One region of the Buttiauxella sp. AC038 genome, then DNA from elsewhere that is predicted to be linked to it. Evidence: predicted binding sites of a transcription regulator. Region 1 holds the regulator's gene; each other region holds the start of a gene.

The links. The regulator sigma-54, encoded in region 1, starts transcription at its own class of promoters, with help from an activator protein. The targets are predictions, from matches to a motif close to GTTGGCACANNTTTCGCTNT.
Region 2: a site for sigma-54 is predicted at 5,731-5,750, ahead of AC0IXI_RS19175 (gamma-glutamyltransferase family protein). Genes of this name have one in related genera too.
Region 3: a site for sigma-54 is predicted at 2,564-2,583, ahead of glnA (glutamate--ammonia ligase). Genes of this name have one in related genera too.

The regions. Positions count from the first base shown of each region.
Region 1 is NZ_CEEDCQ010000001.1:510,767-520,886, forward strand. Features, by position in the region: gene arcB (aerobic respiration two-component sensor histidine kinase ArcB) at 1-1,910, shown strand, start outside; gene elbB (isoprenoid biosynthesis glyoxalase ElbB) at 2,145-2,798, shown strand; gene mtgA (monofunctional biosynthetic peptidoglycan transglycosylase) at 2,795-3,523, shown strand; gene npr (PTS phosphocarrier protein NPr) at 3,525-3,797, opposite strand; gene rapZ (RNase adapter RapZ) at 3,794-4,648, opposite strand; gene ptsN (PTS IIA-like nitrogen regulatory protein PtsN) at 4,702-5,193, opposite strand; gene hpf (ribosome hibernation promoting factor) at 5,272-5,559, opposite strand; gene rpoN (RNA polymerase factor sigma-54) at 5,582-7,015, opposite strand; gene lptB (LPS export ABC transporter ATP-binding protein) at 7,120-7,845, opposite strand; gene lptA (lipopolysaccharide ABC transporter substrate-binding protein LptA) at 7,852-8,409, opposite strand; gene lptC (LPS export ABC transporter periplasmic protein LptC) at 8,378-8,953, opposite strand; gene kdsC (3-deoxy-manno-octulosonate-8-phosphatase KdsC) at 8,950-9,516, opposite strand; gene kdsD (arabinose-5-phosphate isomerase KdsD) at 9,533-10,120, opposite strand, start outside.
Region 2 is NZ_CEEDCQ010000001.1:4,035,373-4,045,492, reverse strand. Features, by position in the region: gene AC0IXI_RS19205 (NCS1 family nucleobase:cation symporter-1) at 1-111, opposite strand, end outside; gene hpxA (allantoin racemase) at 357-1,094, shown strand; gene puuE (allantoinase PuuE) at 1,126-2,082, shown strand; gene hpxZ (oxalurate catabolism protein HpxZ) at 2,137-2,520, opposite strand; gene AC0IXI_RS19185 (AtzE family amidohydrolase) at 2,526-3,911, opposite strand; gene hpxX (oxalurate catabolism protein HpxX) at 3,908-4,096, opposite strand; gene AC0IXI_RS19175 (gamma-glutamyltransferase family protein) at 4,107-5,693, opposite strand; gene AC0IXI_RS19170 (MurR/RpiR family transcriptional regulator) at 5,810-6,649, shown strand; gene AC0IXI_RS19165 (pyridoxal-phosphate-dependent aminotransferase family protein) at 6,863-8,104, shown strand; gene hpxK (allantoate amidohydrolase) at 8,104-9,858, shown strand; gene uraH (hydroxyisourate hydrolase) at 9,855-10,120, shown strand, end outside.
Region 3 is NZ_CEEDCQ010000001.1:4,944,829-4,954,948, reverse strand. Features, by position in the region: partial or broken gene glnL (nitrogen regulation protein NR(II)) at 1-967, opposite strand; gene glnA (glutamate--ammonia ligase) at 1,101-2,510, opposite strand; gene typA (ribosome-dependent GTPase TypA) at 2,854-4,680, shown strand; gene AC0IXI_RS23400 (sulfite exporter TauE/SafE family protein) at 4,765-5,652, opposite strand; gene AC0IXI_RS23395 (SDR family NAD(P)-dependent oxidoreductase) at 5,663-6,430, opposite strand; gene AC0IXI_RS23390 (NAD(P)-dependent oxidoreductase) at 6,442-7,314, opposite strand; gene AC0IXI_RS23385 (SMP-30/gluconolactonase/LRE family protein) at 7,316-8,188, opposite strand; gene AC0IXI_RS23380 (aldose 1-epimerase) at 8,181-9,062, opposite strand; gene AC0IXI_RS23375 (HpcH/HpaI aldolase family protein) at 9,062-9,853, opposite strand; gene araD (L-arabinonate dehydratase) at 9,862-10,120, opposite strand, start outside.

The sequences.
Region 1 (10,120 bases):
AACTCCAGCTTGAGCAGCAGTCGTCATTCTTACGCTCTTTCCTTGATGCTTCCCCGGACCTGGTTTTCTATCGCAATGAGGACAAAGAGTTTTCGGGTTGTAACCGTGCGATGGAACTGTTGACGGGCAAAAGCGAAAAACAGCTGATTAGCTTGAAACCGGAAGATGTCTATTCGCCAGAAGCGGCGCAGAAGGTTATCGAAACGGACGAAAAAGTATTTCGTCATAATGTTTCCCTTACCTACGAACAATGGCTGGATTACCCCGATGGGCGTAAAGCCTGTTTTGAAATTCGTAAAGTGCCTTATTACGACCGTGTCGGCAAACGCCATGGCTTGATGGGCTTTGGTCGCGATATTACTGAGCGTAAGCGTTATCAGGATGCGCTTGAGGGCGCCAGCCGCGACAAAACTACCTTCATTTCTACGATTAGCCATGAACTACGTACACCGCTGAACGGTATCGTCGGTTTAAGCCGTATCTTACTTGATACCGAACTGAATGCTGAACAAACAAATTATCTCAAGACCATTCACGTTTCGGCGATCACGCTGGGTAATATTTTCAACGATATCATTGATATGGATAAGCTTGAACGCCGTAAGGTTCAGCTTGATAATCAACCAATTGATTTCACCAGCTTCCTTGCTGATCTCGAAAACCTCTCCGGCTTGCAGGCGCAGCAAAAAGGGCTGACGCTTGAAATGAACCCAACCCTACCGTTGCCGCATAAAGTGGTGACGGACGGTACGCGTTTGCGCCAGATTCTCTGGAACCTCATCAGCAACGCCGTGAAGTTCACCCCGAAAGGCGGGTTAGTCGCTGTGCGTGTGCAGTATGAAGAAGAGAATACGCTGCGCTTTGAAGTGCAGGATTCCGGTATTGGTATTCCGCAGGATGAGCAGGACAAGATCTTCGCCATGTATTATCAGGTGAAAGATAGCCACGGTGGTAAACCAGCAACTGGTACGGGGATTGGTCTGGCGGTATCGCGCCGTCTGGCTAAGAGCATGGGTGGCGATATTACCGTTAGCAGTAAGCCGGGTGAAGGCTCTCTGTTTACCCTGACAATTCAGGCACCGCGCGTGGCGGATGAAGTTGAAGATACCCTTGAAGACGACGAAATGCCGCTGCCAGCGTTGCACGTGTTGCTGGTGGAAGACATTGAGCTCAACGTGATTGTTGCACGCTCGGTGCTTGAAAAGTTGGGTAATAGCGTAGATGTCGCAATGACGGGCAAAGAGGCGTTAGAAAAATTCACCCCGGGAGAGTATGACCTGGTGCTATTGGATATTCAGTTGCCTGATATGACGGGGCTGGATATTTCCCGTCAGCTGACAACACGTTACGCCCGTGAAGATTTACCGCCGCTGGTGGCCTTGACTGCTAACGTATTGAAAGATAAAAAAGAGTATCTGGATGCTGGCATGGATGATGTGCTGAGCAAACCACTCGCAGTTCCGGCGTTGATGGCGATGATCCAAAAATTCTGGGACAACCAAAAATCAGAGTCTGAAAAGGAGTCTCCAATGTCTCAAGTTAATAGTGAAAAGCAACAAGCCTTGCTCGATATTCCGATGCTTGAGCAGTACATGGACTTAGTAGGACCAAAACTGATTACTGATGGACTGGCGATGTTTGAAAAAATGATGCCGGGTTACCTGAGTGTGTTGGATTCCAATATGACCGCACGCGACCAGAAAGGTGTGGTGGAAGAAGGCCATAAAATTAAAGGTGCTGCGGGCTCTATTGGATTGCGCCATTTACAGCAAGTTGCTCAGCAAATTCAGTCGCCGGACTTACCAGCCTGGTCAGAAAATGTGGGTGAGTGGATTGAAGAATTGAAGCATGAATGGCAACACGATGTTGATGTTCTGAAAGCCTGGGTTGCGAACGCCCCCAAAAAATGACCCCGGATAAACCGGGGTGCGCGAATTCTGCGCCAACACCAGGGAAAAGCCCGGTTGCGCCGTAAGTTATAAGTTTTTATCCAGTCGGCGCAGCCGATAATCTCGTATGCTGCTCAGGCATTAAGATAGCAAATCTTAAATGATTTGTTACGTGAATCAGTAAAATGTGTGAAGCATAGCGATCAAATCATAATAACTGATGATAACTATCGCATGATCAATAGGAATGGCCGAATGAAGAAGATTGGTGTGGTGCTTAGTGGCAGTGGGGTTTACGACGGTAGCGAGATTCAAGAAGCGGTTATTACTCTATTGGCAATCGCTCGCTCTGGCGCTGAAGCTGTTTGTTTTGCACCTGATAAACCTCAAGCAGAAGTTATTAATCACCTGACTAATAATAAGTCTATTGAGCATCGTAATGTACTGGTTGAAGCAGCTCGAATTACCCGGGGGGCTATTACTCCACTGGAGCTGGCCGATGCTAACGAACTGGATGCGTTGATTGTTCCAGGTGGCTTTGGTGCGGCAAAAAATCTGTGCGATTTTGCCAGTAAAGGTAGTGAGTGTCAGATTGATGGCGATTTACGCCGCCTTGCCAGGGATTGTCACGCGCAGGGTAAGCCTCTTGGTTTTATCTGTATTGCTCCTGTGATGTTGCCAAAGATTCTTGATGTACCAGTGCGTTTGACCATTGGCACGGATATCGACACCGCAGAAATAGTTGAAGAGATGGGGGCAGAACATGTCCCTTGCCCGGTCGATGATATCGTGGTTGATGAAGAGCAAAAAGTAGTGACCACGCCAGCTTATATGTTGGCAACACGTATTGATGAAGCCGCATTGGGCATCGAGAAACTGGTCGCTCGCGTTATGGATATGACTGCATGAAGAAAGGGCGAATTGCGCTCTTGAGTACCCTGAGGCGCTGGCTATTTCGCGGTGTACTGGCTTTCGCCGGAGTCTGGCTGGCGGGGGTTATTCTGTTTAGCTTTTTGCCTGTGCCGTTTTCAGCCGTAATGGTAGAGAGGCAGCTCAGCGCCTGGTTTAGCGGTGATTTCGGTTACGTAGCTCACTCGGATTGGGTAAGTATGGATGAGATCTCACCGTTGATGGGGCTTGCGGTTATTGCGGCAGAAGACCAGAAATTTCCCAACCACTGGGGATTTGACGTTAATGCTATCGAAAAGGCCATTGCCCATAATGAACGTAATGAAAATCGCGTTCGCGGCGCATCGACACTTTCTCAGCAAACTGCCAAGAACTTGTTTTTGTGGGATGGACGAAGCTATGTCCGTAAAGGTCTTGAGGCTGGGCTAACGCTGGGTATGGAGGCCGTCTGGACTAAACGCCGCATTCTCACGGTTTATCTAAATATCGCGGAATTTGGCGAGGGGATTTTTGGTGTGGAAGCCGCTTCACAGCGCTATTTCCACAAACCAGCAAGCCGTCTGACGGCATCAGAAGCGGCATTGCTGGCTGCTGTATTGCCCAATCCGATTCGCTTTAAAGCGAATGCACCTTCTGGCTATGTACACCAGCGGCAGCAATGGATATTGCGCCAGATGCGCCAGTTGGGTGGCGAGTCATTCATGGCGCAGAATGAGCTGAAGTAAATTAGTCTTCGTCAAAACCTGAATTAAACAGGGCGATAACCGCATTCAAGGCTTGCTCTTCTTCAGGCCCGGTAACTTCAATTTCGATGTGTCCACCTTTAGCGGAATCCAGCATCAGCAATGCAATCACGCTGTTGGCTTCCGCCTCCGTGCCAGCCTCGTTACGCAGCATTACTTCGGCATCAAAGCTTTGCACCAGTTCGAACAGTTTCATTGCTGGGCGCGCGTGCATGCCCAGTTTGTTGGTGATCTCAACGGTCTGTTTTACTGTCATGTTTTGCGTTTTTCCAGCGTACGGTGACGGGATTGCACATTTTTCCCGCGCGAACGGAAATAGTCTGCCAGTTGTTCAGCAATATAAACTGAACGGTGTTTACCGCCTGTACAACCAATTGCCACAGTCAAATAGCTGCGGTTATTGGTTTCCAGCATCGGTAACCACTGCTCAAGATAACTGCGTGTCTGGTAGATAAAATTGTGCACTTCGGTGTGACGGTCAAGGAACGCAGCGACAGGTCTGTCGAGACCAGTCATCGGACGAAGCTTCGGATCCCAATGCGGGTTTGGCAGGAAGCGTACGTCGAATACGTAGTCAGCATCGATTGGAATACCGTGTTTAAAGCCGAAGGACTCGAACACCATAGTCAATTCGCGTTCACGTTTGCCGAGCAGGCGCGTACGCAACATTTCCGCAAGTTCGTGCACTGACATTTCAGAGGTATCGATAATCAGATCAGCTCTGGATTTCAGTGGTTCCAGCAGGTCACTTTCTTCATCAATTGCACTTTCTAACGAAAGATTTTTGTTGGAAAGTGGATGCAATCGACGCGTGTCGCTATAACGACGGATCAGCGTATTGCGATCGGCGTCGAGGAATAATAATTGTGGCGAAAATGAGTCAGGCAGATTACTCATCGCCTGTTCAAAAATTTCCGGGTTTTCCGGCATGTTACGCACGTCGATGCTCACTGCCGCAGAAATTTTTCGCTCTGCGAGAGTTTTGGCAAGATCAGGTAACAGCACCACTGGTAGATTATCTACGCAGTAGAATCCCATATCTTCTAGTGCACGCAAGGCTACAGACTTCCCTGAACCAGAGCGGCCGCTGACGATCATCAGCACCATTTTTTCACTCCCCCAACTTCTCTTGCTGTGATGTCAACACAATCACAGCCAGATTATTCACTTTCACTACCATGTTCTGTTTCGGTAATGATCTGATAAAGCTCTTCATCGCTTTGCGCAGAACGCAGGCGTCGACAAATTGTTTTGTCTGCCAGACGCTTTGCCACCAGAGATAATGTGTGCAAATGCGTTTTTGTTTGATCCGCCGGTACAAGCAGCGCAAACATGAGGTCTACCGGCTGGTTATCAATCGCATCAAATGCGATAGGGGTCTCCAGTTTAATAAACACCCCAACCGCGCGGGTGGTATCTTCTTCCAGCTTCCCATGAGGTATAGCGATACCGTTACCGATACCGGTACTCCCCATACGTTCGCGCGTCAGCACGGCTTCAAAAACCACTTGTGGTGGCAGGCCGAGTTGCTTTGCTGCCAGCTCACTGATGATTTCCAGTGCACGTTTTTTACTCTGGCAATGTACGTTGGTACGAGTACATTCCTTGTTCAGGACATTACTAAGTTGTAGAGCAGAATCGTTGTTCATCATAAGTTCACCTAAGCACCCTGTTATGCTAACGGCCCGTTAAGTAACGAGCCGTCTATGCTGGAACAGTTGCCCGGATTATCAGTGTTGTTTTAGTTTATCTTTATGTTTGGTTAACTGGCGCGCCAGTTTATCAATTAAGCCATCAATTGCCGCATACATATCCTGGCCATCAGAGCTTGCATGGATTTCACCACCATTCACATGAAGCGTTGCATCGGCAATATGCGTGACCTTTTCAACCTTTAACACAATGTAGACCTGGTTAATTCTATCGAAGTACTGCTCCAGTTTGGCAAACTTCGTACTCACAAAATCGCGCAGTGCGTCAGTGATTTCGACGTTTTGTCCTGTAATGTTGAGCTGCATAGTGTCTTCCTTATCGGTTAAGTCATACCAGCTGTTTACGCTGATTTGACGGTGGTATGGATAAAGACTCTCGGTACTTCGCAACAGTGCGGCGTGCCACCATGATCCCCTGATCGGATAGCATAGTCGTTAACTTGCTATCACTCAGAGGTTTCGCAGGGTTTTCCGCAGCAATTAATTTCTTCACCAGTGCCCGAATCGCCGTAGATGAGGCCTCGCCTCCGCCTTCGGTATTCACATGGCTTGAGAAGAAATACTTCAATTCAAAAATGCCGCGTGGACTGTGCAAATATTTTTGCGTGGTCACACGGGAAATAGTCGATTCATGCATTTCGACTACTTGGGCGATATCAGCAAGAACCATCGGTTTCATGTGCTCTTCGCCGTGCTCAAAAAAACCTTGTTGCTGCTCAACGATACAGCGACTGACGCGCAGCAGCGTATCGTTGCGACTTTCAAGACTTTTAATCAACCACTTCGCTTCTTGCAGGTTACTGCGAATAAATTGTGAGTCGCTGTCATTGCGGGCATTGGTACCCATTGCAGCGTACTGCTGATTAATTTTAAGGCGTGGAATGCTGTCGGCGTTTAATTCTACCGTCCAGCGCCCCTGAATCTTTTTGACCAGAATATCGGGAATGACATATTCGGGTTCACTGGTTTGAATCGATTGGCCTGGGCGTGGATCCAGAGACTGAATCAGGCACATTGCCTCTTTCAGAACTTCTTCTTTCAGGCGAGTGACGCGCATCAGGCTACGGAAATCATGGTTGGCCAGTAGATCCAGATGATCGCTGACAATCAGTCGTGCCTCGGTCAGCCACGGTGTTTCTCTGGCGTACTGAGAAAGTTGGATGAGCAAGCAATCGCGGAGATCGCGTGCGGCAACGCCAACAGGATCAAAACGCTGGACGCGTTTAAGTACCGCTTCTACTTCGTCGATCGTGATTTCTTCATCGCCCATGCTTTCCAGAATTTCTTCCAGCGAAACCGTGAGATAACCCATCTCATCGACAGCATCGACAATAGATGTCGCAATGGCAGTATCGGTATCAGAGAACGGAGTGAGATCGACCTGCCACATCAGGTAATCCTGAAGTGACTGGGTAGTTTCCCCTTGATAAACCGGCAGCTCGTCATCACTGTAATCAGAGCCTGTTCCTGATGGCGTGCCCGCGGTGTAGATCTCGTCCCAGCTGGTATCTAACGGCAATTCGTCAGGCATCTCTTTTTGTTCGAGAGCTTCACGGGTATCTAACGCTTCGTTTTCACGAACTTCCTGAGTTTCAATTTCTTCATGCAGATCGGTTTGCTCAAGCAGTGGGTTACTTTCCAGGGCTTGTTGGAGTTCTTGCTGAAGCTCTAACGTTGACAACTGCAACAGGCGGATTGCCTGCTGTAACTGTGGAGTCATAGCAAGTTGTTGGCTAAGCCGTAATTGCAAACCTTGCTTCATATTCAGAGCGAGCTTCCTCAGGTATATACCCGGCATACTTCGAGTTGCCCGAACGTGGGCAACTCGAATTACCCAGAGTATTAATAATTATACTTCCTACCCTATCAGAGTCTGAACTCTTCGCCCAGATAGACGCGCTTAACATGCTCATCTTCCAGGATTTCCGCAGGCGTGCCATGGGCAATTAACTGGCCCTGGCTTACGATGTAGGCTCGTTCACACACGGCCAACGTTTCGCGTACGTTATGGTCAGTAATCAGCACACCAAGCCCGCTATCGCGCAAGTGCTCGATAATCCGCTTGATGTCGATGACGGAGATTGGGTCAACACCTGCAAAAGGTTCGTCCAAAAGAATAAATTTCGGGTTTGCAGCCAGAGCGCGGGCAATTTCAACACGACGGCGCTCACCACCAGACAGAGACTGCCCGAGGTTATTGCGCAGATGCTCAATGTGAAACTCTTCCATCAACTCATTCGCACGGTCTTCACGCTGCTCAGCGCTGAGGTCATCACGAATTTGCAGGACAGCCATCAAGTTATCGAACACGCTTAAGCGACGGAAAATTGACGCTTCTTGCGGTAAATACCCAATCCCGCGACGGGCACGAGCATGAAGCGGCAGAAGACTAATGTCTTCATCATCAATAATGATGTTCCCTGCATCACGCGGCACAATGCCAACAACCATGTAAAAAGTCGTGGTTTTGCCTGCACCGTTAGGGCCAAGTAAACCGACAATTTCACCTGATTTAACGGTCAGGCTGACGTCTTCAACAACGCGGCGGCCTTTGTAGGCTTTGGCGAGATGTTTTGCAATTAAAGTAGCCATAACGAATTAGTTACTCTTTTTCGGGGCTGGCGCCGGAGCCTGGCCGTCTTTTTTCTGCAATTGAGAAGGGACCAGAACTGTGGTGACACGTTTCCCTTTTTCGCTAAAGGCCTGCATTTTCTGCTCTTTAACCAAATAGGTAATTTTGTCGCCTTTAATATTGCTGTCGACCTGCTCAAGATAGGCATTGCCAGTCAGTACGACAAAATCGTTCTGCAACTCATAGTGCATGGTCGCTGAGTGGCCACTAACGGGTTTACCACTATCTTGCATCTGATAGAACGTGGCTGGATTACCGTAGCCATCAATGATTTCTTTACCTTGCTCACCGCCCGGACGGGTCACAACCACTTTATCAGCGTTAATTTTGATACTGCCTTGCGTCACGATCACATTGCCGGTGAAGGTGGCGACGTTGCCTTGCATATCCAGCGACTGTTGGTCAGATTCAATGTGAATCGGCTGATCGGTATCACCGGTCAGCGCAAATGCCGAAAAACTGGCGGCTAAAAGCGTACTAGTCAGTACTAAATTACGGCTGAGTTTGTTTATTCTGGATTTCATAGGATGTTCTAACCTTTTCAATCAGCTCGGCATTTTTGCTGCGTAAGTTTCCACGCATTTTGAGGCCGGTAGAGTTAAAGCTGGTTCCGTACAAGGTTACCTGGTCATCAGACGCAACATCCTGAGTGACTAAATTAACCTGCGCATTGTCCGTGGTAATTTTGCGTAGCTGTGAATCTGGTGTCAGGGCTGTCAGCACCACATTTCCGTACAAATACAGCATCCGATCGTTAGTCAGTTTGGCGCGATCTGCCCGTAATGACCAGGTTGCTACTTTGTTTTCGTCATACTGTGTCATCACCGGATTGGTGAACCATGAAACAGCAGTGTCGGAAAAGTATTCAACGTGTTCTGCGACCAGCCGGTAATTTAAAGCCCCTTCAGGACTGTAGGCGAGGGTCGTAGAATGTTCACTTTTATAGGTCGGCTCGTTACTGTTCACTGTTTGTGGTGCAACAGTGTCTTTATCGACCAGATTTACACCAATCAATACCAGTGCCAGCAATGAAAGCAGGATGATAACCCAACGTCTGGTCTTACTCATATAGATAGCCCTTTGGCCTCATCAAGCTTTCCTTGGGCCAGTAAAAGGAGATCGCAGACTTCGCGTACTGCTCCTCGTCCGCCAGCAATACGTGTAACGTAGTCTGCACGAGGAATAAGTAAAGGATGAGCGTCCGCTACCGCGACACTCAAACCTACTTTAGCCATTACAGGCCAGTCGATTAAATCATCCCCGACATAAGCCACTTGCTCAGCTGGAATGGCGAGCTTATCTAATAGATCCTGAAAAGACAGCAGCTTGTCAGATTGACCTTGATAAAGATGGGTAATGCCAAGCGTTTCGCACCTGTCCTCAAGAAGTTTTGCTTTCCGGCCAGTAATAATCGCCACTTCGATATCAGAGGTTAGTGCACAGCGAATTCCATAGCCATCACGCACGTTGAATGCTTTCAGCTCTTCGCCGCTATTACCCATATAAATCAGGCCGTCAGACATTACACCGTCAACGTCTAAAATAAGCAGGCGCACGTTTGCTGCCCGCTCCATCACGCGCGTGCTTACCGGCCCATAACAAGTGGCAAGAGACGCTTCATGGTTACTCATTAAGGCTAATCCTTTGTTAAACCACGCCTGCGCGTAGCATGTCATGCATATGTACCACACCCAGTAGTTGCTCGCCATCTGCAACCAGTACTGAGGTTATATGGCGGGACTGCATCAAGTTCAGTGCATCAACCGCCAATAGCGTTGGGCGAACACGAATTCCGCCGACAGTCATGACATCTGCGATATTCAGGGAGTGGAGATCAACGCCCATATCAAAGACTCGACGTAAATCACCATCAGTGAAGATCCCTTCAATTTTCATCAGGGAGTCACAGATTACGGTCATACCCATATTTTTGCGCGTTATTTCCAGTAATGCATCGCGCAATGAAGCATCTTTACTGACATGGGGGATCTCATCGCCAGTGTGCATAATATCGCTGACACGTAATAACAGTTTACGTCCCAATGCACCGCCTGGGTGAGAAAGTGCAAAATCTTCTGCAGTAAAGCCACGAGCTTTCAGTAGAGCAACAGCAAGCGCATCACCCATCACAAGTGTTGCCGTGGTGCTGGATGTTGGAGCCAGTCCTAACGGGCAAGCTTCTTGGGGAACCTTGACACAAAGATGGACATCGGCCGCTTTGCCCATTGAACTTTC
Region 2 (10,120 bases), 3.5 Mb from region 1:
GGACCATGTCTGGTTACGCGTGGGTGCCAGATCCTCATTACACAGGCGTGGGCTGTACCCTGAGTTGGCACTATCGGTCATCGTAGTCGTGTTGTGTTCAGTGCTTGGCATGATATCTGCTCCCTAATAAAAACAGATGCTGACGGATTGTATGAAACCTTTGTTGCATGAACCGGGCCAGGTTTTATTTTTCAGCAAGCAGGCAGAATACAGAGGCGTTTAAGAGCGCTATCGGCGTATATTGAGGCTCTACGCGCTATTACATCGTGTATGAGTTGTGCACTGATAGTGCAAAAAAACATTTTTATGCCCGGAAATGGTGCTGACCATCGGGGAGTAAACCAAAAGGAATGAGTATGACGAAACATTTGATTCAGGTTATCAACCCCAATACTAACGTGGCGATGACGCACACCATTGCGCAAGCGGCACGCAGTGTCGCTGCCCCTTCCAGCGAAATCATCGCGGTTTGCCCAACACAGGGTGTGGAATCTATAGAAGGGCATTTTGATGAAGCGGTCGCGGCTATCGGTGTGCTTGAGCAAATCAAACTGGGTAAAGAGCAGGGCGTGAGTGGCCATGTCATCGCGTGTTTTGGCGATCCCGGTTTACTGGCCGCGCGTGAACTCGCCAGCGGCCCGGTGGTTGGCATTGCAGAAGCCGCGATGCACGTCGCGACTCTGGTGGCGACACGCTTTTCTATCGTCACCACGTTACCGCGCACCGTAATCATCGCGCGTCATTTATTACGCCAGTATGGGTTCGAGCACCACTGCGCCGCACTGCATGCGATCGATTTACCGGTGCTGGCCCTGGAAGATGGCACGGGTCTTGCTCAGATGAAGGTACGCGAGCGTTGTATACAAGCCATGAAAGAAGATAACAGCGGAGCGATTGTGCTCGGTTGTGGCGGGATGGCAAATCTAGCCCAGGAACTGACCGCTGAACTCGGCATTCCCGTGATTGATGGCGTCACTGCTGCGGTGAAAATGGTGGAGTCCCTCATCGCGCTTGGGCTTGGAACCAGTAAACACGGCGACCTTGCGTATCCGAATAAAAAGCCGTTATCCGGCTGTTTTGACATGCTGAGTTGATATTCTGGCTCGGCTCATAAGGAACCGAACCATGAATGAAGTACCGAAAACTAAAAACTATCACTTCACTGAAAACTACCCGCGTGACATGAAAGGTTATGCGGGTAAGCCACCCCATGCGCAGTGGCCGAATAATGCCCGCGTTGCTGTGCAGTTCGTTCTCAATTTTGAAGAGGGCGGTGAAAACCACGTTCTGCACGGTGACAGTGGCTCGGAACAATTCCTTTCCGATATCATCGGTGCTGCAAGTTTCCCCGATCGCCATATGTCGATGGATTCGCTCTATGAATACGGTTCTCGTGCCGGGTTCTGGCGCATCCATAATGAGTTCCAAAAACGCGGCCTGACCATGACGGTATTTGGCGTAGCAATGGCGCTGGCGCGTAACCCTGAAATTGTTGACGCGATAAAAGCGGCAGATTACGACGTGGTAAGCCACGGCTGGCGCTGGATCCACTATCAAAATCTGGATGAGGCAACTGAGCGCCAGCATATGCACCAGGCCATCGAAATCCTTGAAGATTTGTTCGGCAGCAAACCGCTCGGTTGGTACACCGGCCGCGATAGTCCGAACACGCGCAGGCTGGTGGCAGAAAATGGCAGCTTCCTTTATGACAGCGATTATTACGGCGATGACTTGCCATTCTGGAGCAACGTCACCTGTAGCGATGGCTCGATAAAACCGCATCTGGTGGTGCCTTACACGCTGGATGCTAACGATATGCGCTTTGCGACTGCGCAAGGTTTCAATACCGCCGAGCAGTTTTACACCTATCTGAAAGACAGTTTTGATGTGTTGTACGAAGAGGGGGAAACGGCGCCGAAAATGATGTCTATCGGTATGCACTGCCGTTTACTTGGGCGGCCGGGTCGTTTCAGAGCGTTGCAGCGTTTTCTCGATTACGTGCAGCAGCATGATGACGTGTGGATTTGCCGTCGTCAGGAAATTGCCGAGCACTGGGCGAAGACGCATCCATTTAGTGAATAGATAGTGAATAGATGATGTGGCGGCGGGTGACGTTTCGTTTCCCGCCCACAGTCTTTAGCTCATCACGCTGACATGTGCTGCGACAATTCGCCAGCCATACGGAAATTTGACCCAGGTTTGCATCTGACGGCCAATTTTGTCGCTTCCTTCACGGGTGAATTCAGTGCTGGCAACGGCCATATCATCGCCGTAAGTGGTGATAGTGGTGTTTTGCAAAAGCCGGTCTAACCCTTGTGACGAACGGGCATTTCTGAACGCTCTTATCTCATCAATACCGTAGAGGTTTTCACTCGCACCAAAGCGAACGGTGCGGGGATCGGCCCAAAACAATTCATCTAAGACCGCAACATCGTTGCTGATCAACGCCTGTTCGTAGCGGTAAAATGCGGCACTCACCTCATTGACGATTGCCGGGCGATCGATATTGTCACGCATCATAGTATTTACCTTACCTGGTGAGTTTTCCCTACCAGCATACCCTGTATTTCAAGTAGATGGGCGGCTTGCAAGCAGATATCTTCCCGCCATGGCGGCGCAATCAGCTGCACGCCAATGGGATGCCCGCTTGCAGTCATTAACGGCACCGTAACTACCGGTAAACCGAGGAAAGAAATAGGCTGCGTCAGCATGCCCATACTGGCTTTGACAGGAAGATCAGCGCCGTTGATACGCATGGTTTGCTGACCAATCAGTGTGGCACAACGCGGTGTTGCCGGGGCGATAAGCAGATCATACTTTTCAAAGAGCGGCAGGGTATTATCGCGGAACCATGTCCGGAAGCGCTGCGCCTGAGTGTACCAGGCTGATGGCGTCATTGCGCCTGCTAAAAGGCGCTCGCGGGAATTGAGTTCGAAGCGTTCAGCATGTTCGCGCAAAGCAGGTAAATAATGGTTTCCCCCTTCCGCAGCAGAAAGCAAAAATGCTGCCGAACGGGCGAGTTCCGCTTCTGGCAAGATAATACATTCCAGTGCTTCAAGCCGATGGGCGACGGTTGCGACCGCCGTTTTCGCGTCATCATCACACCAGCTATCAAAAAATCCCCCCAACACCGCACAGCGTAAACTCACCGTCTGCTTGAGCTTATCGGCGACCGGTTCAATGTTGCGGGCTGCCTGGAACTGATCGGCAGGATCAACTCCCTGGAGCGCATCATAAACCCGCGCCAGATCATCCACGCTGCGTGCAAGAGGGCCGATATGATCGAGACTGGCAACAAAAGGCTGGCTGCCGCTACGCGAGAGACGGCCAAAAGTAGGTTTCAGACCAAAGACTCCACATAGCGAAGCCGGAACCCGAATCGAACCATTGGTATCAGTGCCGAGGCTAAAGTTGACCATTCCAGCGGCGACGGCTGCGGCTGAACCGCCGGATGAACCGCCTGCAATTCGCGTCAGGTCATGGGGGTTTCGGGTTGCCCCGTAGTGACTGTTTTCGGTGGTAAACCCGTATGCGTAGGCATCCATATTCAGTGCACCTGAAAGCATCGCACCGGCGGCACTGAGTTGTTTGATGGCAAAAGCGTCATCGTGTGCCGCGGGCTGGGTACTAAAAAGCTCGGCACCTGCAAGCGTTGTTACATCTTTAATATCAAAGAGATTTTTTACGGCATAGGGCACGCCTGCCAACGGCGGAAGCGTTTCCCCACGTGAGCGCTTTTGGTCAATGGCTGCGGCTTCTTGCAACAAACGCGCTGAGGTGACTTCGGTAAACGCATTAATTTCAGGATTAGATTGCGCTATTTTGGCCAGCGTCAGGTGCGCCAGTTCCTGAGCTGAAAATTCGCCACCAGCTAACCCTTGCTGAATGTCGCGAATAGAAAGTGGATTCATAGTTTGTAAACCCCGGCGACTTCCAGGCGTTGTGGTAACGGGAAATCCATCAGCGGTTCAGCCAGCCCGGCCATGCGCGTCAGTTGCACTTCCAGTTCTTTACGGCGAGCTTCATCCAGCGGGACGTTAAGCAATTGCTCCATTATCTGAATGTATGCGGGCCAGTTGATGGTTTGTGATGTCATATCTTTCTCCTTAGAATCCTGCGGCGCTGCCATTGCTGCGTGGGTCGTATGCGCCTTCAAGCATGCCGTTGGTGTGGCGCACAATGGCACCTGCGTGACCCACTGCCTCGCTGAAATCTGGCAGCGCTTCGACTTCATGTCCCAGCTCACGCAGTGCGGCGAAAGTTTCTGGGCTGAATCGGCCTTCTAATTTCAGGCTGTCAGAGGCTTGCCCCCATGTTCTGCCCAGCAACCAGCGTGGTGCGGACACCGCTTCTTGTAACGGCATGCCCTGAATCACATGGCGCGTAAAAATCGCCGCCTGCGTTTGCGGTTGCCCGTCGCCACCCATTGAGCCGTAAACCATGGTTCTGCCATCGGCAAGCCGTGCAGCTGCCGGGTTCAGTGTATGGAACGGTTGTTTACCGGGTGCCAGGCTTAACAGGCTATCTGGCTTGAGGCTGAACGCAGCCCCACGGTTTTGCCACAGTACACCGCTTTTAGGCAGCACCACGCCGCTGCCAAACTCGTGATAAATACTTTGAATAAACGACACCGCCAGCCCGGTGCTATCAATTACCCCCATCCAGACGGTGTCGCCAGGGCCTTTGCCGGTTCCCCAGTTGGCCGCTTTGGTGTCATCAATTTCTGCGGCAAGAGCGGTGAGCGGTGCATGCTCCAGCAAGCTTTGAATTGATGTGGTGATATGGCGTGGGTCGGTGATGTATTTATCGCGCAGCGCGAATGCTTTTTTGGTGGCCTCAACGATGCGATGAACGGTTTGAGTTTCGTTGGCCTGCGCCATATCTAAATGGTCGGTTATCCCCAGAATCGCCAGCGAAACCAGGCCCTGCGTCGGCGGGGTCATATTATAAATATCACCCTGCTGGTGGCTAAGATGCAGAGGAATACGGCGTTTAGCACGCTGTGCCGCGAGATCCTGCAAATTTATCGGCATGCCTAAATCCGCTAACTCTTCGGCGATTAGCGCGGCTAACGGCCCACGATAAAAACTATCAAGCCCTTCCACGGTCAGGCGCGTCAGCGTTTGTGCAAGACGTGGTTGGGTGAAGCGGCTACCCGCTCGGGGAATTTCACCGCGTTCTAAAAAGGTCTCGGCAAACCCGGCAATATTGACCAGTTCATCATATTTACTGTGCGTCGCCAGCGCCTGAGATTGCGTGACCGGAATACCGTCTGCCGCGTAGCGAATCGCATCGGCCAGTAAACGTGAGAGCGGCAGTTGCCCGCCGCCAAGCTGTGCTGCGATTTTTAACGCCTCATCCCAACCGCTGAGGGTTCCAGGCACCGTTAACGCGGATTTAGGTCCACGATGCGGGATAGCGCTTTCACCTGCGTAGAACTCCAGACAGGCGAGCGAGCCCGCAGCACCACTGGCATCAATCGCAATCGGTTCGCCTTCTGGCGGTACAATCAACCAGAAACCATCACCGCCAATGCCATTCATGTGGGGATAAACCACGGCGATCGTTGCCGCCGCTGCCACCATCGCCTCGATGGCATCACCACCATGGCGCAACACGGATAATGCAGTTTCACTGGCTAAATGGTGCGGAGTGACCGCCATGCCTGAAGGTGCCATATTGCTTTGCATCATCGTTTTATCTCTCAGAATGGAAGCCTGGGTAGAGAGCTAAGCAAGAGATGTTCCAGGTTGACTCGATTAGTTTCACTGTGCCAGGCTCGAGTGAAACAAAAGTTACAGAGGTCATGATGAAACAACTAGATGAACGCCTAAGAGCGACATACGAGCAGCTTTCTCCTCAGGAACAGCGTGTTGCTGCGTTTATTGTCGATCATTTTGATGACCTGATTAGCTACAACAGTGCAGAACTTGCCCGCCTTTCGGGTGTATCAAAAGCCACGGTAAGCCGCCTGTTTAAGCGCCTTGGTTATGATCGTTATAAAGATATGCGTGAAGAGCTGCGCACGCTACGCCAGAGCGGAATGCCGCTGACGGAAAACCGTGATGCGGTACAAGGTAACACGCTACTGGCGCGGCATTACAAGCAGGAAATGGCCAATCTAACGCAATGGATAAGTCTGCTTGATACGCAACAATTTGCCGAGGTTGTCACGGCGCTTAATACATCAAAACGAGTCTTTATCATCGGGTTAAGAAACTCATGGCCCGTTGCGATGCACTTGCGCCAACAGCTGTTACAGATTCGTAGCGATGTCTGGTTACTGCCGCAGCCCGGCCAGACGCTGGCTGAAGAGGTGGTGGACATTAGCGAGCACGATTGTGTTATCGCCATCGCTTTTCGCAGGCGGCCGCGCATCATCAAACCTTTGCTGGCAAATCTGCATAAGCGCCAGGTGCCGCTGCTGGTGATGAGTGAAGCGCAAGGTTCTGGCCTGACACCGTATTGCCGCTGGCATTTTGCCGCGCCACTCGACAGCGTTTCTGCCTTCGACAGCTACAGCAGCGCAATGAGCCTGGTCAATCTGTTATCTAACGCGGTACTGCACGAAGCATTAAGTACCGGTCGCCAGCGTATCCATCATATTGCGGAGTTGTACGCCGAATTTGATGAGCTGGAACAGCGCTAGCGCACTGAAATGGTGCGGCTGCACAGGTCGTGGGAACCATTGTGGTTCATTGCCGGGCTGTGGCCGCGCCAGTGTTATCTGATTGCCAATGAAGAATGAAGCCGAAGATTATTCATATCCCTTGCTTTGCCATTGGGGTAAATGAGTGGCACATTAGTTGCAACATGTTTATTAAAGAATCTTTTGTTTCATGAATGAATAAAAGGAAATGCCATGTTCGATATTCAGCACTTCACGCAAATTAATCCGCCACACCGTTTATTGATGGGTCCTGGGCCAATTAACGCGGATCCACGGGTATTGCGGGCAATGGCGAGCCAGTTGATTGGGCAGTATGACCCGGTAATGACTGGCTATATGAATGAAGTGATGGTGCTGTATCGTGAGCTTTTCCGTACGCAAAACCGCTGGACGATGCTGGTCGACGGGACTTCCCGTTCTGGCATTGAGGCTATTTTGTTATCTGCCATTCGCCCGGGTGACAAAGTTCTGGTGCCGGTGTTTGGGCGTTTCGGCCACCTATTATGTGAAATAGCACGTCGTTGCCGTGCTGAAGTTCATACCATTGAAGTTCCGTGGGGCGAGGTTTTCACGCCCGACCAAATCGAAGATGCCATTAAAACGGTGAAACCGCGTTTGCTGTTAACCGTTCAGGGCGACACTTCAACCACGATGCTGCAACCACTGGCTGAGTTAGGTGACATTTGTCGCCGCCATGGCGTGCTGTTTTATACCGATGCGACCGCCTCGTTTGGTGGCAACGCGTTGGAAACGGATGCGTGGGGGCTGGATGCTGTTTCCGCAGGCCTGCAAAAATGCCTCGGCGGCCCGTCTGGCAGCTCACCGATAACCCTCAGCGCGCAAATGGAAGAAGTCATTCGCCGCCGTAAATGTGTGGAGGAGGGGATCCGAACTTCCGCGCACCAGGATGGCGACGACGAAATGATCTACTCGAATTATTTCGATCTCGGCATGGTGATGGATTATTGGGGGCCAGAGCGCCTTAACCACCATACCGAAGCCACCAGCATGCTATTTGCCGCCCGTGAGTGCGCACGCATTATGCTGGAAGAAGGGCTGGATGTAGGGATCGCTCGCCACGAATTGCATGGCCGTGCGCTAGTGGCGGGGATTCAGGGCATGGGGCTGGAAACGTTCGGCAACCTGCAACACAAAATGAATAATGTACTCGGCGTGGTGATCCCGTCCGTTGTCCACGGTGAAGAAGTGCGCAAAATGCTGCTGGAAGATTTCCATATCGAAATCGGCACCTCATTTGGCCCGCTACAAGGCAAAATCTGGCGCATCGGCACCATGGGCTACAACGCGCGTAAAGATTGCGTGCTGCAAACGCTGACAGCACTTGAAGCTGTATTGAACCGCCTGGGTTTCAAAACGACGCAAGGTGCAGCAATGCAGGCAGCATGGGATGTTTATTCACAAGGAAAAAGCTGATGGTAAAACTTGTGATGAATGCCGCCGAGGCCAGCATTGCCGCTAAGCGCGTGATGCAGCGAGCGGATGAACTGGCGCAAATTAGCGAAACGCCAGACCAACTTACCCGGGTCTATCTTTCGCATGAGCATCTGCGTGCTAACCATTTGGTGGCGCGCTGGATGGAACAAATTGGCATGACCACCTGGCAGGATGCGGTGGGCAATATCTGCGGGCGCTATGAAGGGAAAAGGGAAGGCGCTCCGGCCATTTTGCTGGGGTCACATCTGGATACGGTGCGCAATGCCGGGCGTTACGATGGCATGTTAGGCGTATTAACCGCACTGGAAGTTGTCGCCTTTCTCCATGAACACCAGCTTCAATTAGAGCAAGCGATTGAAATTGTCGGTTTTGGTGACGAAGAAGGCACTCGCTTTGGTATCACATTATTAGGCAGTCGGGGGCTAACCGGAACCTGGCCTGACAACTGGCTGGCATGTGTTGATGCTGCGGGAATTAGCGTTGCTCAGGCCCTGGCGAATGCGGGCTTTGACCCTGCGCGTATTCATGCGGCCAGGCGCAACCCGGAAGATTTCAGTGCTTATCTTGAGCTGCACATTGAACAAGGTCCGGTGCTGGAGCAGCAGGATCTTGCTCTGGGTGTGGTGACAGCCATCAACGGCGCGCGCCGTTTGAAATGCTGCTTTGTGGGTGAGGCGGGGCATGCGGGGACGGTGCCAATGAACATTCGTAAGGATGCACTCGCCGCCGCTGCCGCCTGGATGGTGTATGTCGAAGGCGCAACCCGCGCTTATTCCCCGGATATCGTGGCGACCGTGGGAACCTTGCACTGTTTACCGGGTGCCGCGAATGTCATTCCTGGTGAAATTCAGCTCACGCTGGATATTCGCAGCCCCGTGGATTCAAGTCTTGAAGCATTGCTGGAAAACTTATTAAGCAAGGCGCATGAGATTTCAGCCGAGCGTGGCATGACCTTCAGTGCTGAAACCTATTATTCGATTCCTGCCACACCTTGTGACGCCCGTTTGCAGCACCAGTTAACATCCGCCATTACTGCGGTGCAGGGGTTGAGTTTGTCACTGCCAAGTGGCGCGGGGCATGATGCAATTGCCATTGCCGAACAGTGGCCGGTAGGCATGCTGTTTGTGCGTTGCGACCGTGGCATTAGCCACCATCCGGCGGAGTTGGTTCTTGAGGCCGATGTTATGCAGGCCGTGCAGGCCTATGCGCAGGCTGTCGTTGCGCTGGCGTCGAAAAGTGTTTTAGCTGAATTTAACGATGCGCCTGTGCAGGAAGCTCTGAGCCTTGTTGCCCCTTGTGTTGCGATACCCGCATGGGCTGAAAATGTCGTTGCCGCTCGTCCGTATTCGACCGTCGAGGTATTGCAGCATTATGCTTCACAGCTCACTCATGAATGGGGAAGTGCTGAACTGGAACAGGCACTTTGTGCACATCCACGGATTGGTGAAAAAGCACAGGGCAGCGGCAAAGAAGCGGCTTTATCTAAAGGTGAGCAATCGGCTGTAGACACCCAAAACAGCGCGTTAACGCTCGCGCTGGCGCAGGGTAATGCTCAATATGAAGAGCGGTTTGGGCGCGTGTTTCTTATTCGTGCGAAAGGGCGCTGCGGTGAAGATATTCTCGCTGAACTCCAACGCCGCCTGAACAATTCCCCCGCGCAGGAAGAAGTTGAAGCGCTGGAGCAATTACGCCAAATCACGTTACTACGTCTCGAAGGAGTCTTTGCCCAATGAGCCAGTTAAGTACTCATGTTCTGGATACCGCGTTAGGGAAACCGGCGGCTGAGGTGGTGATTCGCCTTGAGCAGCTGATTGATGGCCGCTGGGAGGCGTTAGCCCAGGGCGCTACAGATGCGGATGGGCGTCTAAAAGCGTTCTGCGAGGATTTGGCTTGCGGGCAGTATCGGCTGACGGCGGAAATTGGTTTGTACTTTGCCGTGACACAGCGGGAAACTCTTTACCCTACCGCGCAAATTGACTTCGTGATACCGCAAAA
Region 3 (10,120 bases), 4.4 Mb from region 1:
TCAAGTTGCGTGCAATAGAAAGACCTAAACCTGTCCCTCCCTCACGTCCGCTCACCATTGGGTAGAATAGTGTGTCCTGCAGATGGGCCGGAATACCCGGACCGTTGTCTTCAATATCAATACGTGCAGCCAGGCGATAGCGAGTGCCGTGCAGAGTAAGCTGAAAAGCTGTACGCGTACGTAACACTATTTCGCCACCATCACTGCCCAGCGCCTGAAGCGCGTTACGCACAATATTCAGTAAAATCTGTTCAATTTGATCCGGGTCGTGTGCCAGTTCAGGCAAACTTGGGTCGTAATCTCTTATCAGCGTGACATTCGCTGGCAACTCCATCGACACCAGTTTCATAACCCGTTCGGTGACTTTGTGAATACTTTCTGTGACGTGCATGCCGGGTTGTTGCGGGCCTAACAGCCTGTCGACCAGGTTACGTAAGCGGTCGGCTTGCTCAATAATCACCTTGGTGTATTCAGTGAGCGAAGGGTCCGGTAAGGCTTTAGCCAGCAATTGCGCTGCACCGCGTAACCCGCCCAAGGGGTTTTTAATCTCGTGAGCCAGCCCACGGACTAAGTCACGAGCGGCAATTTGCTGCGCCTGCTGTAACTGTTCCTGACTTAAACGGCGTTGGTTATCCATCGGCGCCATTTCCATCAGGATGAAACCTTCTGGTAAACGTTGTGCAGTCAGGGAAAGAATATGGGAGCGGCTATCAATAACCAGTGTGACTTCGTTATCGGTAAAGCCCTGGCCTGCCGTCAGGCTTTCCTGCATCAAGCCAACATTTAGCGAAAAGTAACTCAACAGTTCTGGTAGCGGTGTGCCGTACAGCTTGCGCGAACTCTGCGCCAAAAGTTGCTGTGCCGCCGGGTTGGCGTAATGAACCGCCAGTTCGTCATCGACCAGTAAAATACTGTTGATTAAAGAATTCAGGATCTGCCCAGCATCGGGCAGTGTGCCGGTTGCCATACAGCAGTCTCCGATAATTTGCACTGTGATGGTGCATTATAGTTTCCTGGCGGCAATAAACGTTGCTGCAACAGGTTATTTGTGGATAAAAAAGCCCATCAACGATGGGCTTAAGTTTGACATGACTAACTCATTAAACGCTGTAGTACAGCTCAAACTCAACTGGGTGTGGAGTCATGCGCACACGGTCGTTTTCTTCGATACGCAGAGCGATGTAAGCATCGATAGCTTCATCAGTGAACACGCCGCCCGCAGTCAGGAACTCGCGGTCTTCGTTCAGGCAGCTCAGTGCTTCTTCCAGAGAACCCGCAACTTGTGGGATCTCTTTAGCTTCTTCTGGCGGCAGGTCATACAGGTTTTTGTCCATTGCTTCACCCGGATGGATTTTGTTCTTGATACCATCAAGACCAGCCATCAGCAGTGCTGCGAAGCACAGGTACGGGTTAGCCGCTGGGTCTGGGAAACGCACTTCGATACGACGTGCTTTCGGAGACGCAACTACTGGGATACGGATTGAAGCAGAACGGTTAGCGGCAGAGTAAGCCAGCATTACTGGAGCTTCGTAACCCGGGACCAGACGCTTGTAGGAGTTGGTGGTTGGGTTAGCCAGGGCGTTGATGGCTTTAGCGTGTTTGATAACACCGCCGATGTAGTACAGCGCTTGCTCAGACAGGCCAGCATATTTGTCACCAGCGAACAGGTTTACGCCGTTCTTAGCCAGGGACATATGGCAGTGCATACCAGAACCGTTATCGCCAAACATTGGTTTTGGCATAAAGGTCGCTGTTTTGCCGTAAGCATGAGCAACGTTGTGAACCACATATTTGTAGATCTGAATTTCATCTGCTTTTTTGGTCATGGTGTTGAAGCGGGTAGCCACTTCGTTCTGACCAGCAGTTGCTACTTCATGGTGGTGAGCTTCAACAACCAGGCCCATTTGCTCCATAGTCAGACACATTGCAGAACGCAGGTCTTGTGCGGAGTCAACTGGTGGAACTGGGAAGTAACCGCCTTTAACAGCAGGACGGTGGCCTTTGTTGCCGCCTTCGTATTTGGTGCCGCTGTTCCAAGCGCCTTCGATATCATCGATAGCAACGTGAGAACCGGAGATAGAGCTACCGAAACGAACGTCGTCGAACAGGAAGAACTCTGGCTCTGGCCCGAACAGTACGGTATCAGCGATACCAGTAGAACGCAGGTAGTCTTCAGCACGCTTGGAAATGGAACGCGGGTCGCGGTCATAACCTTGCATGGTGCCTGGCTCAAGAATGTCGCAACGAATGATCAGCGTAGAATCAGCGAAGAACGGGTCGATGACAGCAGTAGACGCATCTGGCATCAGAACCATGTCGGATTCATTGATGCCTTTCCAGCCACCAATTGAAGAGCCATCAAACATTTTGCCTTCTTCGAAGAAGTCAGCAGTAACCTGATGAGCAGGGATAGTGACGTGCTGTTCTTTACCTTTGGTGTCAGTGAAGCGCAGATCAACAAACTTCACTTCGTGTTCATTCAGCATCGTCAAAACGTGTTCAGCGGACATACTTAACTCTCCCGGATTTGGTCATTGAATTGGCTTGTTGCCCTGAAATGATTAAAGCGAAATCTGTGCCAACTTTTAAATTACCCCAAAAAGGCGCTATCATGCGCACTATAGTGCAAAAGGGCTGCACCACGATGGATAGTTTGCACCAATGTAGTGCTTCAGTCTGAGATTTGAGCACCATATTGGTGCAATTTTCGTTGTGGCTCCCTTTTTTGCTCCGTGAAAGCGATCACAAACCATTACTTTTTACATTGTTTGTAAAAGTTCTTTGTGATCCTGTTATGTCCTTCGATTAATACGTGTACAATAACGCGCTATTTCTAATGCCTGAGGCAAAGTTGTGATCGAAAATCTGCGTAATATCGCCATCATCGCGCACGTTGACCATGGTAAAACTACCCTGGTTGATAAGCTGCTGCAGCAATCTGGTACTTTCAGTAACGAACGTGCTGAAGCCACCGAACGCGTGATGGACTCCAACGATTTGGAGAAAGAGCGTGGGATTACCATCCTCGCTAAAAACACCGCTATCAAATGGAATGACTACCGTATCAACATCGTTGATACCCCTGGGCACGCCGACTTCGGTGGCGAAGTTGAACGTGTAATGTCCATGGTAGACTCCGTTCTGCTGGTCGTTGACGCAATGGATGGCCCAATGCCGCAGACGCGCTTCGTAACCAAAAAGGCATTTGCCCACGGTTTGAAGCCAATTGTTGTAATCAACAAAGTTGACCGTCCTGGCGCGCGTCCTGACTGGGTTGTTGATCAGGTATTTGACCTGTTCGTTAACCTTGATGCGACTGACGAGCAGCTCGATTTCCCAATCATCTATGCATCAGCATTGATGGGTATCGCGGGTAACGATCACAATGAGATGGCGGAAGACATGACCCCGCTGTACCAGGCGATTGTTGACCACGTTAAAGCGCCATCCGTTGACTCTGATGGTCCGTTCCAGATGCAAATCTCCCAGCTTGATTACAACAACTACGTTGGCGTAATCGGCATCGGTCGCATCAAACGCGGTAAAGTGAAGCCTAACCAGCAAATCACTATCATCGACAGCGAAGGTAAAACTCGTAACGGTAAAGTCGGTAAAGTACTGACTCACCTCGGTCTGGAGCGTATTGAATCCACCGAAGCTGAAGCCGGTGACATCATCGCGATTACCGGTCTGGGCGAGCTGAACATCTCCGACACTCTTTGCGATACGCAAAATGTTGAAGCGCTGCCAGCACTGTCTGTTGATGAACCAACTGTTACCATGTTCTTCAACGTCAACACCTCTCCGTTCTGTGGCAAAGAAGGTAAATTTGTTACCTCTCGTCAGATCCTTGACCGCCTGAACAAAGAGCTGGTGCACAACGTTGCACTGCGTGTTGAAGAAACCGAAGATGCGGATGCATTCCGTGTATCCGGTCGTGGCGAACTGCACCTGTCTGTGTTGATCGAAAACATGCGTCGTGAAGGCTTCGAACTGGCTGTGTCCCGTCCGAAAGTAATCAACCGTATGATCGATGGTCGTATGCAAGAGCCGTTCGAAAACGTGACTCTGGATATCGAAGAACAGCACCAGGGTTCTGTAATGCAGGCGATGGGCGAGCGTAAGGGCGATGTCAAAGACATGATCCCTGACGGCAAAGGCCGTATCCGTCTGGATTACCTGATCCCAGCACGTGGCCTGATCGGCTTCCGTACTGAGTTCATGACCATGACTTCTGGTACTGGTCTGCTGTACTCCACATTCAGCCATTACGACGACGTGAAACCAGGCGAAATCGGCCAGCGCCAGAACGGCGTGCTGATCTCTAACGGCCAGGGTAAAGCAGTCGCGTTTGCGCTGTTCAGCCTGCAGGACCGCGGTAAGCTGTTCCTGGGTCACGGTGCAGAAGTTTACGAAGGCCAGATCATCGGTATTCACAGTCGTTCTAACGACCTGACTGTAAACTGCCTGACCGGTAAGAAACTGACCAACATGCGTGCGTCCGGTACTGACGAAGCAACAACTCTGGTTCCTGCATTGAAGATGTCTCTGGAGCAAGCTCTGGAATTCATCGATGATGACGAACTGGTAGAAGTTACTCCGACTTCCGTACGTATTCGTAAGCGTCACCTGACTGAAAACGACCGCAAACGTGCGGGTCGTGGTAGCAAAGAAGCGTAAGTTTCTTTCCTGCAAAGCATTGAAGCCCTGCCTGTTTAGGCGGGGCTTTTTTTGCTTTTCCAGAAATCAGCCGTCTTTGTGTTATCAGGAGGCTGATTTTGCTGCTTCATCAGCAGCACGAATCGCCGCCACTTTTTTACCGAATACCAGGTGCGTAATCAGCAACACCGAGAAGACCGGTAACAGTGCTGCCAGCGCTGGAATGCCAGTAGCGCCTTTTATCAGCATCGCACCGGAGGCAATCAGCAGTAAAAACACCATTATTCTGAATACCTTAACCGAAATACGTTTATGGACATACTGGCCAACAATCGAACCCAGAATCATGGTTGGAATGCACAACATCACCAGTTTCAGGGTTGAGATAGTCAGAATGCCGCTGGTTGCTAGGCCGCCAATAATGGCGATGTTGTTGGCGGTAAAGAATGCGTTCAATGTGCCGCGAAAAGCCGCTGGCCCCAGATTTCTTAACATCCCATACATGACAACTGGCGGGCCATTAGTGGAAAACGCTGCCCCTAATGCACCGGCAACCGCACCCATTGGGGCGGCAATCCAGCGCTTGTCATACACCGGTAAGCGTGGAATAAACAAACTGTAGAACGAATAGAGAATAATGAACCCGCCCAATCCCAGTTTCATAATGTGATCAGGGACATAAGAAAGGGCATATAGTCCCACCGGGATACCTAACAGCGAAAACGCGATAAGCACCCCGGCGGATTTCCAGTCAGTCTCTTTGCGTGAAAGCCAGGTGGCGTATAACGCGGTACCTGTGCCAACAATAACTGACATTGGTGCAGCCATTTTCAACGGTAAAACCATGGTAATTAGTGGCATTGACGTCAGCCCGCCGCCGAATCCTGCGCAAATCCCCACGAAGGTATAAAGGAACATCACACCGACGACGATAAGTATCGAAGCGGTTTCCAGTTCCACGCCGTCTGGTGTAAATAAGTTGAAGAAATCCATATCTAACCCCTTAGTTTACCGACAATCCGGCATCGACGATAAAGTCCTGTCCGGTGCAGCCACAGGACTCTTCCGAGCCGAGGAATAACGCAAGGCGCGCGCAGTGTGTGCCATCGAGGCGGATTTTTAATGCCTGCAAATCGATAAATTGATTCACTGCTGATGGGTCAAGTTTCGCCCACATCGCATCTTGCTTTGGCGTACGAATAGCGCCAGGCACCAGGCTATTAACACGAATTCCTCGTGCGCCTAACTCCTGCGATAACGTGCGGGTAAACCCATGAATTGCGGCTTTTGACAGGGAATAACACACCCGTCCAGGGCGTCCACGCATCCAGTTAATAGAACCCATATTGATAATGCTGCCCGCACCTTTTTTCTCCATGCCAGGAATAACTGCCTGAATAGCGAAAAGCTGGTGGCGTAGGTTTACGTTGATGCGGTTGTTAAAATAATCTTCGGTTAAATCATCAATTTTGTGGTGGTCGTCGCTGCCTGCGTTGTTGATGAGAATATCTACGTCACCCAGTTTTGCGGCAATCTGCGCAAAACAGCTTTTTAACTGCTCGATGTTGGTGACATCGCAGAACAAAAACAGGCAACCCAACTCTTGCGCCAGTTTTTCACCGGCTTGCTGATTGAAGTCCAGGAAGGCCACGCGCGCGCCCTGGCTGACATAAGCGCGCACCAGTTCTTCACCGATACCACTGGCACCGCCAGTAATCGCCACGACTTTGTTATTCAGCGACTGGTAACGAACGTTTTCTTGATAGTTCATTTGTGTTTTCCTTATTTGCCTTGCGCCTGAGAGGACACCACTTTGAGTGTGGCGCAAAAATCTTCACCACCGATGCCGCTATCCAATCCTTTGTCGTAGACGCTTTTGATAACGTCCACACCAGGTAAATTCAGACCCGCTTCGAGCATCATGGATTTCATGATGTTGACGTCTTTTGCCATGTTCTGGAGGGAAAACGCAGGGGCGAAATTGCCAGCGATCAGGCTGTCGATTTTGCTATTGAGGTAGAAATTGGTGGCACCGCCGTAAGAAATGGCTTCGTGCATATCCGGCCAGGCAATATCAAAATGTTGCGCGGCAGTGAGCATTTCATTCACGCTATTCTGAATGCCTGCCACCATAAGGTTATGGATCATTTTCATCACCAGGCCACGTCCGTTTGGCCCCATATGAATCTGATTGCAGCCCATCATGGCGAGAACTGGCTGGATTTTTTCCCAGGCAGTTTTGTCGCCGCCGATATAAATCCCCAGCTCCGCTTTCACGGCAGCAGGTACTGATTTCACGACTGGCGCGTCTAACATGATGGCGCCCGTTTTCGCCACTTCCTGAGCGACTGACTCAGAAACGGAAGGCTCAATAGTCGACATATCAATGGTGATTTGCCCGGCGTGCAGATGCGGCATCATTTCCTGATACACCGCCACCACATGTTCAGAGCGCGGCACCATACTGATAATCACATCAGCTTTGCGGGCAATTTCAGCAGCAGAAGTGGCGGCTTTTGCCCCTTGAGCCACAATTCTTGCCACGGATTCAGCGTTGATGTCATAAACCAGCACGTCACCGGAAAACTTTTCCACGATGTTTTTAGACATAGCTTCGCCCATCAGCCCAAGGCCGATAAATCCAATCGTATTCATATTAGCTCTCTTTAAATTTCGGTTTGATTAGCCCGGCAACGGAAGCTTCCAGAGTAAAAATTGCGCCCGAAAGAGGTCTTTCGCGCACTTCTTCGTCGGACATGTTTTCGCGAGTAGTGGTGATAAACAACGTTTTCATCTCTGGCCCACCGAAGCAGAGCATTGTCGGGCAGCGTACCGGCAGCCGGTGCTCCTCAAGTAATTCACCCTGAGGAGAAAAGCGAGCGATACGGTAGCCATCAAACAATGCGCTCCAGTAACACCCTTCTTCATCCATGGCTGCGCCATCAGGCCGCCCGTTACCACGGGGGAACGACTTCCAAACGCGGCGTTCGGCAGGGTTGCCGTTTTCATCCAGAGGTGTGCGATAAATGACATGGTTAGGTGTGTCACTGGTGAACATCAGGCGTCCATCGGCTGAAAAAGCCAGGCCATTGGCACCCAGAATGTCGCACTGCAAAACGGTAGTTTTCAGGTCGGCATCTACCCGGCAAAGCAGCGCGCCGTTATAGTCGCGCGGGCTCCAGTAAGTTCCAGCGTAAAAACGCCCTTGCGGGTCGGTTCCGCCATCGTTAAAACGCGCCAGCACCGGATTGTTGGGGTTATCGCAAACCTTTTTCGTCACGGTGCCATCCGTGTCTGTCAGGTAAATTCCACTGCGCATCGCGGCAATAAATCCGCCGTTTTCACGCAGTGCGAAACAGCCGACTTCCTCTGAGAACTTAAAAATCTGATGCTTATTGGTGGAGGGTTGATAGCCGTGGATCTCTTTTTCCAGAATATCGGTCCAGAACAGAGATTGTGTCTGTACATCCCAGCTCGGGCATTCCGGTAAATGCCCCTTGTAATCAAACAGAATGTTGGCTTCACGCATCATCGCTAATCCTTATTTCCATAGAAAGGCACAAGCATTCGCCAGGAGAAACCAGCTTCATCGCCTGGTTGCTGCTATTAGACGGCAGCAAATTAATGGCGTTATTAATGTGCGTGACGGGTTCGATGGCGACAACGTTGCGAACCTTTTCGGGAATAAACAACACCGCATTGGTGGCCGCAGATGACAGCACAGCAGTGATTTTCCGTGCTGGCCAGTGCACTTTTGCGCAGCCGTTCCAGCCAGTGAAACAGTTATCAACCGAACCAAACTGTGGCTTACGGAATGCGGGGTAATTCCAGCGTTCCGGAACTTCAATCTCCTTGAACGGGAGAGAATCATCATCATTAAGCCAGACGCCTGTGGCTTTAAAGTAAATCTCGCTTTGATCGGCATCGGCAAAAAAAGGATGAAAACCTAAACCTACTGGCACAGGAACATCGCTGGTGTTGTGGTAGCTCAACGTGACGCGCAGCAGGTTTACTTCAAGTTCAAAAACTTGTGTGCCGCGCCATGGCCAGGGCCAGGACTCGTTTGCAGGTTGTTCCAGCTCAAGTGTCAGACCATTGTCGGATTCTTCACCAACGTGCCAGGCATTTAACCAGCCACTGCCATGAATAGCGTGAGGGCTGTCGCCGAAATTCTTCTTTACCTGCAAAATCTGGCCTGCAAAACTAAATTCACCCTGAGCAATACGGTTAGACCAGGGGATCAACGGATAGCTGCCACACTGATTCGCACGCAATTGAGCTGTGGGTGATAGCGGGCGCAGAATAGGAAAACCACGCCAGTTAAGTGCAGCAATGGCGCCGCCCAGACTCGGGGCGACGCTGAGTTGAAGATGGCCGCAAGACTTTTCGATAAGCCTGGTCATTAGTACACCTCACCGCCGGCGAGGTGCAGCGTTTTACCCTGAATGGCTGCCAGTTGTTCACGTGCGCGAGCCAACATAAAACTCATGTCTGAAGCCAGTGCTACAAACCGGAAGCCCATGCCCTGATATTTATTTGCCAGTTCCGGGTTGCCGCCCACGATGCCGCACGGCTTGCCAAGACGAACGCAGATATCGACTCCTTTTTTGATCATCGCCTGCACCTCCGGATGGGAAGGGTTACCTGGATAACCCATCGCAGCAGAGAGATCGCCTGGGCCGATAAAGAAGCCAGTAACACCATCCAGCGCGGCAATTTTTTCAATGTTGCCGATAGCTTCTGGTGTTTCCATTTGCAGGATCAGGCAAAGCTCATCATGCGCCTGGCTGACGAAATCCGGGTTATTGCCCCAACCAGAAGCGCGGTGCATGGCTGCAAAACCGCGTTTGCCATACGGTGGGTAATAGGCCGACTCCACCGCTTTACGTGCCTCTTCAACGGTATTAATAAACGGGATCATCAGTGACATTGCGCCGCCATCCAGGGCGCGTTTGATCAGCACCACATCGTTGCCTGCTAGGCGATAAAGCGGCGTGATGGCTGGATTAACCGAGCGGACTGCGCGGTCGATACGAATGGCATCCAGCGTATCTACCGCTACATGTTCCTGATCCAAAACCAAAAAGTTAAAGCCCACGGTGGCCATCGCTTCAGCGACGGTATCGCTACCGGTCATCATCCATGTACCGAGTTGTACCGGACCATGGGTTATGGCTTGTTTGAAAATATTCATGATTATCCTCAGAAAATTGGCGGTTCGGGAATATCACTCCCGGCGAGCAGGAAGTCGAAATCACAGCCCTGGTTGGCTTGGGTGACATGTTGTTGATACAGCGCTGCCCACGAGCGCTTAAACACGGTATGGCTGGGGGCAAAATTTGCCCGTCGGCGTGCAAGTTCTGCGTCATCGACCAGCATATTGAGTGTTCCTGCGGGGATATCGAGTTCGATAATGTCGCCAGTTTTCACCAGACCCAGCGGGCCACCGATGGCGGCTTCT